DNA from 2 places in the Paenibacillus sp. OK076 genome. Region 2 is predicted to be linked to the other one. Evidence: a T-box and tRNA genes for the amino acid it is inferred to sense, from the RefSeq annotation. Region 2 holds a T-box; the other holds one or more tRNA genes.
What was found. A T-box is a leader RNA that pairs with one kind of tRNA and senses whether it is charged. The one in region 2 lies ahead of BMY78_RS12245 (alanine--tRNA ligase), so its partner is inferred to be a tRNA-Ala.

Region 1 (6,630 bases), 1.6 Mb from region 2:
GGGCAAGTTTTTGCGTATTTTGCTGGACGGGCTGGTGCTTGTCTCCCATCTGCGGATGGAAGGAAGATACGGGGTGTACCAACAACATGAGGAAGTGGAGAAGCATACCCATGTCATTTTTCACTTTACCGATGGTACAGAATTACGTTACAAGGATGTCCGTCAATTCGGTACAATGCATCTCTTTAATGCAGGTGAGGAACTGGTATCCAAACCTTTGTTAAAGCTGGGGCTGGAACCACTTGATCCAGTGTTTACCGTAGCTGCATTCCGTGAGGCTGTTGGCAAACGGACAACCAAAATTAAAGCCGTGTTGTTAAATCAGGCATATGTGGTCGGCATCGGGAATATTTATGTGGACGAGGCCTTGTTCCGCGCTGGCATTCATCCAGAGACCATTGCCAAGACATTGACCGAAACCCAGTTAACCGTGCTACATGAAGCGATCGTGATTACGCTGCAGGATGCGGTGGATGCAGGTGGTTCGTCCATTAAGTCCTATGTCAATGGACAGGGTGAGATGGGCATGTTCCAGCATCAATTGAAAATATATGGACGCAAAGCTGAACCCTGTGCGACTTGTGGCACATTAATCGAGAAGATTGTAGTGGGCGGTAGAGGCACGCATTACTGTCCGAAGTGTCAACCGCTGCTCTAAATCGGTGATGGCTCTGGCAGCATGAACGAAATCGTCAAATTGTAGCACCCTTGGATTCCTCCCTCCATATACTGATATGGCAGAAATAAGCGGGCGTATACCCATACTGGCAGTCGCCAGTTGGAGCGAGTTCCGCACAGGGGAGGAATCCGGGGTGCTGCATCATTTTATTTCATTACTGGCGCTTGCTTTGGCGCTTAGTTTAGATGGTTTTGGAGTCGGGATTACATATGGGCTGCGGAGAACTAAAATTCCGCTGTTATCCATTGTCGTCATTTCCATCTGTTCGGGTCTGGTTATTGCATTATCCATGCAAGTAGGTGTGCTTCTGTCACATGTCGTATCTCCGGACGTGGCTTCGATTGTCGGAGCGGTTATTTTGATCGGTATTGGCGCATGGTCGTTGCTGCAACTTATTCGAAAACGGGGCAAGGAACAGCTGGAAACGGACAATGGAGTGGGTGAGGGAACAGGAGCAGGAACAATCCGCAGTAGTACGCAAGCCTCACAAGAAGTTCAGTCGAAGGGCAGAAATCAGGTGCTCGCGCTGGAGCTTGAGCCATCTGCTCCTGGAGGATCGCTGGAACGAATGGTCTTTACACTTGAACTGCGGAAGCTCGGTGTGGTTATTCAAATCCTGCGTAGCCCCTCGAAGGCGGATATGGATAACTCGGGCAGTATATCCGTCCAAGAAGCGATGTGGCTTGGTATAGCTCTTTCTCTGGATGCTTTTGGTGCAGGATTAGGGGCAGCATTATTGGGATTCCCGACTTTGTGGACAGCATTAGTTATTGCATTGTTTAGCGGGGCTTTTCTGTCACTAGGTATGAAGGTTGGATTACGCTTTGCTGCTCTGCGTTGGATGCGAAGATTATCTGTATTACCTGCGCTTTTATTAATGTTTATGGGAATAATGAAGTTGTTGTGAGGTGAAATAAATGAATATTGGCTTAACCGGCGGGATCGCGACAGGCAAAAGCAGTGTGTCCGCCTTTCTCGCCAGTAAGGGAGCGTTGCTCATTGATGCAGATGTTATTGCCCGGGAAGTAATGCTGCCCGGGCATCCCGTTTTGGCTGCGGCTGTTCAGCGGTTCGGACAAGCCATATTGAATGAGGACGGAACACTGGATCGGAAAAAGCTGGGCAGTATTGTGTTTCAGAATCCAGAGGAACGTAAGGCACTGGAGGCTATTACACATCCTGCGATCCGCAAGGAAATGCGTGAGCGAGCTGCTCTGTATGAGCTTGAACATCCGGACAAGCTGGTCGTATCGGATATTCCATTGTTGTACGAGTCAGGGCTGGAGGATGGCTTCGAAGAAGTGATGGTTGTCTATGTCCCGAGGTCTGTGCAACGGGAACGACTGATGAGCCGGGATGGAATGACGGCAGACCAGGCAGATGGCCGGATAGACGTGCAGATGGATATTGAAGAGAAGAAGCAGCGAGCTGACGTGATTATTGATAACAGCGGCTTGTGGTCAGAGACGGAGCAGCAAATCATTTCATTTTTGCATCGTAAGGGCTTATTATGAGATTGCTGCGTAAGAAACGAATATTGTTGTTGATGTTTGTGTCTTTTGTATTGGTGCTGTTCCTAAATACCAATTGGATGTCATGGTTCTATCCGATTCATTATAAGGAAGAGATTAGGGCCCAGTCTCAGAGTTATGAGGTTGATCCGTTTCTCATAGCTTCCATCATCAAGGTGGAGACCAATTTTAAGACAAGCAAGGAATCCAAAAGAGGTGCCATCGGGTTAATGCAGCTGATGCCAGACACCGCAAACTGGATTATGGAGCAAGCGAAAATTCCGGGCACCTCACTGGAAGAATTGAAGCACGAGCCTGAAAGAAATATCCAGTTGGGTACCTGGTATCTACGTAATCTGTCCGATCAATTTGACGGGAATGAAGCGGCTATGATTGCTGCTTACAATGCAGGTCCAGGTAAAGTGAACTCATGGCTAAGGGATGGCGTATGGGACGGCTCTTTCGAGACGGTCAAAGATATTCCGTTTGGTGAAACCCGGCACTATGTACAACGCGTCATTTATTATTATAATCAATATGTAAAGATCTATAATACGTTCTAAGTTAAGACGCTCTGGATTCGTGGTCTAAAATAAGTAGAAGCACCGAGCAGACCGGTTATTCACCGGCCGCTCCATGCTCCTCTGTGTACCGTATTACGATGCAGATATTATTGGTATTGACCTGCCAATTGCTGTTCTGCAATTGTTACCAGACGCTTCGTGATGTATCCACCGATCGAACCGTTCTCGTAAGAAGTCATGTTACCTTGGTATCCGTCTTGTGGGATGCTGATTCCGAGTTCTTGAGCAACTTCATATTTCATTTGCTCGAGAGCTGCGGAAGCTTTAGTTACCACCAGGTTGTTGGAGTTACCATTGCTTTGTGCCATTGCTGTTCACCTCCTCGCGGTTGGTAAAAGTATTATGTGTCGGCAATACGATTTTCATAACTAAATGCTTAAGGGAATTTGTGGTAAAAAGTCAAACGTGGGAAGTGATCTGATTTGAAGTGTCCTTATTGCGGTTATATGGGTACCAAAGTGCTTGATTCACGTCCGGCCAACGAAGCGAAATCGATTCGTCGTCGCCGTGAGTGTGAGCAGTGTGCCCGAAGATTTACAACCTTTGAGATGATTGAAGAAACACCGTTGATCGTTATTAAGAAAGATGGCAGCCGGGAAGAGTTCAGCAGAGACAAGATTCTCCGTGGTCTGATTCGAGCTTGCGAAAAACGGCCGGTGTCGGTAGAAACGCTGGAGATGATGGTATCCGAGACAGAAAAAGCTCTGCGGAATACAGCCGATGCTGAAGTCGAGAGCCGTCAGATTGGTGAACTGCTGATGGAACAGCTGTTTCCAGTGGATGAAGTAGCCTATGTTCGCTTCGCTTCAGTGTACCGTCAATTCAAAGACATCAATATGTTCATGAAAGAACTGAAATCTCTTTTGTCCAAAGAAGACATCGAGGAGTAATGGAGCGGAAAAGGAGAAGAGCATTCTGGGTTACGGTCATGTGTTCCAGGTAAAAGGTTGTTCTTCTCCAATCATTTTGGTTGGTAAAAAAATGGTTGACAGCAAAAGCTGTATTTTATATGATATAGGAGTCGCCTGCGGAGCATTGCAGAGTTGGACAACTTGTTTCACTCATAATTCTGGGGCCTTAGCTCAGCTGGGAGAGCGCATCGCTGGCAGCGATGAGGTCAGGGGTTCGATCCCCCTAGGCTCCACCAAAATAGTAAATGCGCGCAGTTCTTCGGAACTGCGTTTTTTTGTTTTTGTATGGACATTCGCTGATAGGACGAAGAAAGTGCCGTATGCAATACTATTCAATAATTTACTGAACGAGGACTCACAATGTTATATAATAGCACATGACTGGACAAGCATTTTCTTGAAATTCGCGGTGAATCCTAACTTAGAGAGAGTGGGTAACAGGATATGTATAAAACAAGAATAATAAGAAAGTTATTTATGGGTGTAATTATTTTAAGTTTGCTGCCATTGTACTTATTTGACAAGGCGTTTGCTGCCACTCCAACAGCCACCATTGTTGTAGCTGACGAACTTCTGACTTCCGGAGAAACGTCAATGGTAACGATTACATTTTCAGAAGCGGTGACTGGATTTGATCTTGCTGATTTGGAAACAGGTAGCGGCATTCTTAGTGGATTAACAACTTCTGACAATATCACTTATAGCGCAACACTCACGCCGCCTCTAAGCAATCACAGCGGCCCCTTCAATATTTCGCTCAATCATTCAGGTATAATTGCTGGAGGCAATGTGGGGAGCGGAACCACCGTATCTAACCATTACTATGTCGACACAGTTATGCCTATCGTTACAAGTGTATCTGTTCCTGCCAATGGCACTTATGGTGCAGGAGAAGACTTGAGTTTTACAGTGAACATGAACGAGATTGTTGTCGTAACCGGCATTCCAACGATCCCGTTAATTGTAGGAACAACGACTGTGTATGCTAACTATGTAAGCGGTTCGGGGACAAACGCGTTGCAATTTAGATATACCATCCAAACCGGACAATCTGATACTAACGGGATTACCATAGGAGCCTTGTCACTGAATGGCGGATCAATTAGGGATGAAGCAGGTAACGATGCAGTATTAACGCTTAATAGCGTGGGTAGTACGGCGGGCGTGCTAGTAGATGCAATTTCCCCAACGATCACAAGCGTATCGCCGACATTGGGTTCCACATCCGGAGGCACGACTGTCACGTTGACCGGTACGAACCTGACCGATGCAACGGCGGTGAAGTTCGGTGCAACGGAGGCGACGTCCTATACAGTAAACTCGGCGACACAAATTACAGCCATCGCCCCAGCGGGTAGTGCAGGAACGGTAGACGTAACGGTAACGACACCGGGCGGTACATCAACGACATCGGCGGCGGACCAATATACATACCATGCCGAACCGACGATTACGAGCGTATCGCCCACATCGGGTCCGACGACCGGAGGCACGGCCGTTACGTTGACCGGTACGAATCTGACCGATGCAACGGAAGTGATGTTTGGTGCAACGGAGGCGACGTCCTATACAGTGAACTCGGCGACACAAATCACAGCCATCGCCCCGGCGGGTAGTGCAGGAACGGTAGACGTAACGGTAACGACACCGGGCGGTACATCAACGACATCGGCGGCGAATCAATATACATACCATGCCGCGCCAACGATTACGAGCATGTCGCCGGTATCGGGTCCGACGACCGGAGGCACGACTGTCACGTTGAGCGGTACGAATCTGACCGATGCAACGGCGGTGAAGTTTGGTGCAACGGCGGCGACGTCCTATACAGTGAACTCGGCGACACAAATCACAGCCATCGCCCCGGCGGGTAGTGCAGGAACGGTAGACGTAACGGTAACGACACCGGGCGGTACATCAACGACATCGGCGGCGAATCAATATACATACCATGCCGCGCCAACGATTACGAGCATGTCGCCGGTATCGGGTCCGACGACCGGAGGCACGACTGTCACGTTGAGCGGTACGAATCTGACCGATGCAACGGCGGTGAAGTTTGGTGCAACGGCGGCGACGTCCTATACAGTGAACTCGGCGACACAAATTACAGCCATCGCCCCGGCGGGTAGTGCAGGAACAGTAGACGTAACAGTAACTACGCCGGGCGGTACATCAACGACATCGGCGGCGAATCAATTTACGTGGTTTGTTGTTACGCACGCGATCAGCCCATTGTCGGATGAGACGCTGAATGCCCTGACCGCAGGGTATGCATCGGGGACGCAGGAAACGAAAACGGTCACCTTGACACGAACGGGAACCGGCGACTTGACGAGCTTGGCGACAGCGCTCGGCGGAACGAACGCCGGCAGCTTTACGATTACGCAGCCGACGGTGACAACGCTCAATAGTGGGACGCCGTCGACGACCTTTACGGTAAAAGCGAATGACGGACTGGCCGCAGGGACGTATAAGGCTACAGTAACAGTGTCGGCCGGGGGCATGACGCCGGTTACCTTTACTGTAACGCAGGTTGTTAATAGTAGCAGTAACAATAGTAGTGGCAATAGTAGCAGTAGCAGTGGTGGAACTACTCCTGTTAAATCAACCCATTCGGATATTGACCAAAACGGCATTATGATTGACTGGGCTAAAATCGACAGTAGTAAGCCGTCCGTCACTCTTGAAATTACACCAAAAGACGGCGTTGCCTATGTCAGAATACCGGCAAGCATTTTAACGAGCATTGAGGGCAAGAACGCTACTTTCTTCATCGAGATTAAGACTCCTTACGGCAGCTATCAAGTGCCGGTCAATCTGGCATCGCTCATTCCAGGGCTAAAGGACTTGTTAGCTAAGAATAATGTGAATAACGATGACATTAGCTTTAAAATCACGCTAACCGACAAGTCCGGCGATAAGGACTTCCGAGCAGCATTTGC
Region 2 (6,630 bases):
ATTTTGATACCATCCACCAGATCCAAATTGTCTTCTCCCGGTTTGATCGTTTTCCATTGCAGCTGGTTTTTGATCCATGCGTCAATATCAGCCCACACATAGGCTCCTTCTTTTTCATTGCGGGCGTAGGTCTGCAGTGCTCCGTTAAACTCATCCTCATGGACGATAATGGTCGCGTTCGTGAACAATTCGAGGCATCCTGCATGGTCCAGATGCAAATGGGAGGCAACAACATACTTGATGTCTTCGGGTCTAACCTTAAGCTGCTCCAATCGGTTATGCAGGTAACATTCCTCGCTTGCCACCCATGGAGACGACAGTTGGGTCGATTGTGTCCAGCGCCCTTGAGCGCCCATTGAGTTTGGGTTGCAGGCTGTATCAAACAAGATTTTCCCCTCAGGATGATCGATCAATACCGTATAAATTGGAAACTCCACAAATTGTGTCTGGGCATTCGGATTATTAATTGTTGCTGGATTATGCATGGAGATGATCCAATTTTTATCCATGCTCATTCGACCGTTATCCAATACATATAGCTTGGGATGCATCTTAATAATATTTGTCATGTTTATTTACCTACCTATCGAAGTAATCCAGTACAAGGTAACCCCTTTCGGGAGCACATCTCCTTGGAACACCCGGTTTTGCCCTTGAGCGGTGTCTTTGCTATGGCAGATCTAGCTCAAGCTGTTCAGTACTGGTATAGACATACAGTAATACAAAAAATAAAATGATATAAATAGGCACTTTAAAGTGTCCTGGGAATTTCATAGAGCACTAGGAGGGAAACTATTTGGTACATTCATCCATAACTAAACAATCTGATATTTCGTTATCCAATTGCGGCTATAGCAAGGTTCTTGACATTATCTCTAACAAGTGGACTGCACTTGTTATATATGCCATGGAAAACGGTAAAATCAGATATGGAGAAATGCTACGGAGAGTTGAAGGGATATCTAAAAAAATGCTTACCCAGACGGTACGCAAGCTGGAACGTGATGGATTGGTCCAACGACACATTACGCCTACAGTACCTCCAAGTGTGGAATATTCTCTAACAACATTAGGGGAAACATTGCTCAAACCGATGAAAGAGTTAAGGCAGTGGGGAAGAGAAAATTTCACTCAAGTTGTAGAGGCGAGGGTTAAGTATGACGTTGCTTATACTACTGGTTCAAGTGAAGCCGACAGATAAATTGATGGACTTTACAGTACTTGAAGTATCACGTTGTAGTAGCGTAGTTTTGGATATCCGCTAGACCTTGGAAGACTCATTGAAGAGGCTGAAAACGGACTATTTCAATTTGCCTAACGAGCACCGCATTATCCGGCCATGCCGAGATTCTTGAAGGGGAGCTGCCATATGGGCCGAAGATTACCCCGTAGATGATTACTGTCGAGGGACAAGAACATGATCCCATTGAAGTCGCTATTTTAGCGGCTTTTTATTTTATCGGTAGAAGTTCTTGTCCCAAGCCAAGGACAAGAACTTCTACCGATTGCCGATTAGATGAATATCTACACATTGAGTGAATACGCATAAACTTAGGAATTCTTGGAACAAATTTTATGGGTGGATTCTTGCTCGTAAGCTCGCCGCCGCAGTCCACCTCGTAAAGGTGGCGGACTCGCGGGGGGCCCGATGCATAATAAAAATCAAATAATTAATCTACACTGTCCAAAAGGATGCAAAGCAACAGAAGTGCCAATGCAGATGAAGAATAAACAAACGTATAACATATAAAAATGTGGGATTGATTTGACGAAGTAAGTTGAGTGTGATAGCATTTGGTTTAATTTAAAACGAAAAGGCTATGATGAGAAATAGTAAGTATTAGGGATTTCACAGAGAGAAGATGGTTGGTGCGAATCTTCATTGAACTAATAGTGAAGCAGTCTCGGAGCTGTGAACCGAACAGAGGAATCTCAGTAGGCTTCAACGGAGTTCCACCGTTATTCAGGAAACAATATCGGAGATATCCCGTATTGATTGAGTGCAGAGAAATCTGAATTTAGGTGGTACCACGGACATAATCGTTCGCCCTAAGTTGACATGTAATATGTCAGCTTAGGGCTTTTTTGTTTTATTCTTTTTCGTTTAAACATATGTAAAAACATTTTCCAAGAATAAATAATAATTAAAATGGAGGCATTGAGCATGGTTAAAATGACACCAGATGAGTTAAGAAAATCATACATTGACTTTATGAAAGGAATAGGGGCAAGCCAAGTACCCTCTTCTAGCTTGTTACCAGAAAATGATCCCTCAACGCTTTTTACGGGAAGTGGAATGCAACCTATGGTTCCATATTTATTGGGGGAAAAGCATCCAATAGGCAATGACATTGCTAATATTCAGAAGTGTTTAAGGACAGGCGATATTGATGAAGTAGGAGATACGTCGCATCTGACATTTTTTGAAATGGTAGGTCGATGGGAGTTTAAAGCAAATGAAGATCACTATAAGAAAAAGCAAATCGATGCCGTTTGGAATTGGCATATTAAAGAATTAGGAATTGATCCTGACAGACTATATATCAGTGTTTTTATAGGAAGTGATGATTTGAATATACAGAAAGATACGGAAACCATTCAAATCTGGTCAGAAAAATTTAAATCAGTAGGTATAGAACCTATCGTTGAAGATAATCCGTATCAATATGGGGTATCTAGAGGTGGGAAAATATTCTTATATGATGAAAAAGAAAATTGGTGGAGCCGATCCGGAAGTCCATTGAATATGCCTGTTGGTGAACCCGGTGGGCCTGATAGTGAAATGTTCTACGATCTTGAGCCAGACGGTGATTCACTGGATCATCCTGCTTCTGAAAGCGAGAGGTTTTTAGAAATTGGGAACAACGTATTTATGTGTTACAAAAAAGAAGACACAGGATTTGTAAAAATGAAAAATCCCAATATTGATTATGGAGGCGGATTAGAAAGGGTTGCAACAGCCCTTAATGGTGACAAGGATATTTATAATACGGCTTTCTTCCTTAATCCCAAGAAAAAATTGATGGAGTTAAGTGGTAAACAATATACTGACGATTTAAAGTCGTTTAGAATCATACTTGATCATGTGAGAGCGGCTACTTTTCTAATTAATGATGGTGCGGAGCCAGCTAATAGTGATGCAGGGTATATAACAAGAAGGTTATTAAGAAGGGCGATTCGTGCAGGTAAAAAAATAGGTATACACGGAAGTTTTGTGGGTGAGTTGTCTGAAGTTTATATCGATGAAGCAACAGCTTATGAAGATTTGATAGGTAATAAAAAGAAAGTTATCGAAATAGTAAATAAGGAAGAAAATCTTTTCTATAGAACTTTACAGCAAGGAGAATTTGAAATACAAAAACATCTTAAGAATAAGGGTAAAGTTACAGGTGCAGATGCCTTTTATTTTTACGAAACATATGGGTTTCCCTTGGAGTTGACGGAAGAGTTTCTAACTGAAAGTGGATATAGGATGGAGGACAAGGCGTCTTATATAGAGGCGGCAAACAAACATGCTGAAAAGAGCAGAACTGCTTCTGTGGGTAAATTTAAAGGTGGACTCGCTGAACATTCAACAGAAACGACAGCCCTGCACACGGTATCTCATTTATTACTTGCTGGTTTAAGGGAAGTTTTAGGTGATCATGTTCATCAACAAGGAAGTAATATTACTTCAGAACGATTACGGTTTGACTTCAACCATGATGAAAAACTTACGCCAGAGCAAATAGCTGAGGTGGAAAAGTATGTGAATGATGCGATTTCATCAAAAGCAGTTACCTATATTTCAGAGCTGTCTAAAATTGAAGCGAAAGAAAGTAATGTTGAAGGGAATTTTTGGGATAAATATCCGGATATCGTTAAGGTGTATACAATCAAAGATAACGAAGGGAAAGTTTGGAGTCGAGAAGTATGTGGAGGACCTCATGTAGAAGATACAACAAACTTAGGAAAGTTCAGTATTAAAAAAGAACAATCTTCTGCTGCTGGAGTTAGAAGGATTAAAGGAGTAATTAATAAAAACGCGGAACAATAGCTGATGTTTTAGGATTACCATTTGTAACAACGTTATGAGTTGCCGGGAATCCAGGATGAATGATAAAGCCGGCACTCGAAGAGGGTTTGACATCGCTTGGCCTTTCCGTTGGCGGTACCGGAGAACAGTATTCAAAGAAAAAGAGCTGGAGCAAGCCCCTGACTGAACTGGATTTATCCATTCCTAGTTAAGGTACGCGTCCAACTCTTTTTTTTCGCATTTGAATCTTGAAAAAGGATAAACAACTCAGGCATTTTGAGCAATCATTTCCCGTTAGTTTAATCGTCTTGAAAATTATCTGATTTAAACAGACCATGTAATAGCATTGATAAAAACAGACAGAATATATGGCAAGGGAGGTGGATTTAATCAACACATATACTATAATAATGGAAATAAAATAAGGGATGGTGTTTCTCAATTGAAAACTTTTTATTGTGATCTGGAAATAACCTTAGATGTCATTGGCGGAAAGTGGAGACCTCTTATACTGTATTACTTAATAAAAGGTCCTAAACGGACCGGTGAATTGAAAAGGCTCATTCCATCAATTTCTCAGAAAATGTTAGTACAGTCATTGCGGGAGTTGGAGAGTCATAATTTGATTATAAGAAAAATGTACAATCAGGTACCACCAAAAGTGGAATATGCAATATCAGAAATGGGTATGTCACTTGAACCCACTTTGCGAGCTCTTTGTAATTGGGGTCAGGATTATGCAGAGAAGACATGGAACAAGGATGAATATCGGAGATTAAATGTAGAATAGAGTAATTTAAAAAATCAATTTATGCTGCATTTTATCACAATTATCACTTTTTGGTTACTATATAACCAAAAAGTACGTACTATTTTAAAAGTGATACATAGTACATAATGAGACTTGTGACCATGAAGAAAATAAAAAAATTAATAGGAGGAGTGTTCTAACAATGTCAACAAACAGCAGTCAAATAATTCTCAATATACGTTTTAAAATTAAGCCTGGTAAGAAAGAAGCTTTCCGTGAAAGTCTATTTGCAATGATTAGCAACTTCAAGAGTGAACCTACCTTTGTCAATGCGATCGTCTCCGATGATCTTGATCATTCTGACGATCTTGTCATCTATGAGATCTGGCAGGGTACAAGAGAAAGTTGGATTCAACACGAACTTAATAAACCTTATCGTGCTGAGTATGAAGGTGCACTTACCAACCTAATTGATGATAGAATCGTAAGCTGGCTTGAACCAGTCGGTGAATGGGGAAGTACACTGACGAATGTAAGACGGTAAGTTTTTTAAAGGTAAGGATTATCACTTGCAATCCATTCTGTAGCCTCCAAATTAGAATTTTACAAATCATCTCTGAATATTTCACCGTGAAACAAGAGTCGCTCGATCTACTGCCAAACTTAATCAATGGAAGAGTTCTTGCTAGCTTCACGATAAAAGATGATGTGGACGATATGATAACCTTTTTTTCGATTATAATGTAACTTATCTTGTTACATTATGGTCAACTTACCTTGCCGTGGTCCCGAAACGCTCTCAGAGTCGGTAAGCTCGCTCGGTACTGGCGCAAAATCTGGAACACCTTTAGAAGCAGCTGAGCAGGACTTTGTAATTTTGAGCGTAATGTGGCCGCAAATGCCTATTGCTTTGTCTATGGTTCCTGACTGGACAGGCCGTGTTCTTATTGATGCTACCAACCGTTTTGAAAATATGGAACCTTTCGTTGGTGAATTATCAGGAAAGAATTCGAGTGAAATCGTAGCGCAATATGCTCCGGGTGCTCGGGTAATCAAAGCTTTTAACAGTGTTCCGATGGAATGGATTAAGAATTACACGGAAGAGAAGCCGAAGACTAGGACTTTTAGTCAATCATATGGTCATAAAACAAGTGAATGATCCGGAAGTCGTGATTGGTTTCTAGTTATAAGATAAAAGCATTAATAAAAGTACAAAGGGGTTATTCATATGGGTAAAATACTTATTACTGGAGCAACAGGTAATCTCGGCAGCAGGACACTAGAGCTTCTTCTTAAAAAAGTTCCGTCAAATCAGGTCGCTGTATTGGTACGTGATCCAGAATCTGAAAAAATGAAAAAGTTTGTTAAAGAAGGTATAGAAGCTCACCAGGGCGACTATTTTGATTATAACTCACTTCTGCGAGCTTTTAATGGTGTTGAAAAAGTTATGCTTATTTCCGCGCAAGCATTTACCGACCGCAATACGCAACATTTCAATGTCATCGCAGCTGCAAAACAGGCTGGTGTCAAACAAGTGATTTTCACGTCGATCATACGAAGAAAAAATTCAAATCTTATTGTGCCCGAAGTATCGATGTCAGACTTATTTGCTGAACAAACGCTTAAAGCATCCGGATTAGATTATACCATTTTGCGGAATCCACCGTATCTTGAAGTCATGACTTCGTATTTCGGAGATGCGCTTAAAGTTGGCGTGCGAGTACCCGCGGGTTCCGGTAAAGTAGCCGCTGCATCTCTGGACGATTTGGCGGCAGCCAACGTAGCCGTTCTCACTCAAAACGGGCACGAAAATAAGTCATATACTTTAAGTGGTAGCGAGGGAGGCTCTTTTGCGGACATTGCT

Region 1: it has a tRNA-Ala gene. The T-box ahead of BMY78_RS12245 (alanine--tRNA ligase) is inferred to sense a tRNA for this amino acid. The anticodon was not compared.

Annotation. Positions count from the first base shown of each region.
Region 1 covers NZ_FOCH01000001.1:1,190,109-1,196,738, forward strand. Annotated here, with positions in the region: gene mutM (DNA-formamidopyrimidine glycosylase) at 1-658, shown strand, start outside; gene BMY78_RS05490 (manganese efflux pump) at 813-1,586, shown strand; gene coaE (dephospho-CoA kinase) at 1,597-2,193, shown strand; gene BMY78_RS05500 (lytic transglycosylase domain-containing protein) at 2,190-2,753, shown strand; gene BMY78_RS05505 (alpha/beta-type small acid-soluble spore protein) at 2,861-3,082, opposite strand; gene nrdR (transcriptional regulator NrdR) at 3,197-3,664, shown strand; tRNA gene BMY78_RS05515 (tRNA-Ala) at 3,846-3,921, shown strand; gene BMY78_RS05520 (IPT/TIG domain-containing protein) at 4,163-6,630, shown strand, end outside.
Region 2 covers NZ_FOCH01000001.1:2,772,914-2,779,543, reverse strand. Annotated here, with positions in the region: gene BMY78_RS12255 (AhlS family quorum-quenching N-acyl homoserine lactonase) at 1-569, opposite strand, end outside; gene BMY78_RS12250 (winged helix-turn-helix transcriptional regulator) at 797-1,201, shown strand; T-box leader at 1,812-2,055, shown strand; gene BMY78_RS12245 (alanine--tRNA ligase) at 2,165-4,036, shown strand; gene BMY78_RS33260 (hypothetical protein) at 4,096-4,227, shown strand; gene BMY78_RS12240 (winged helix-turn-helix transcriptional regulator) at 4,458-4,805, shown strand; gene BMY78_RS12235 (putative quinol monooxygenase) at 4,969-5,310, shown strand; gene BMY78_RS12230 (NADPH-dependent F420 reductase) at 5,530-5,925, shown strand; gene BMY78_RS12225 (SDR family oxidoreductase) at 5,995-6,630, shown strand, end outside.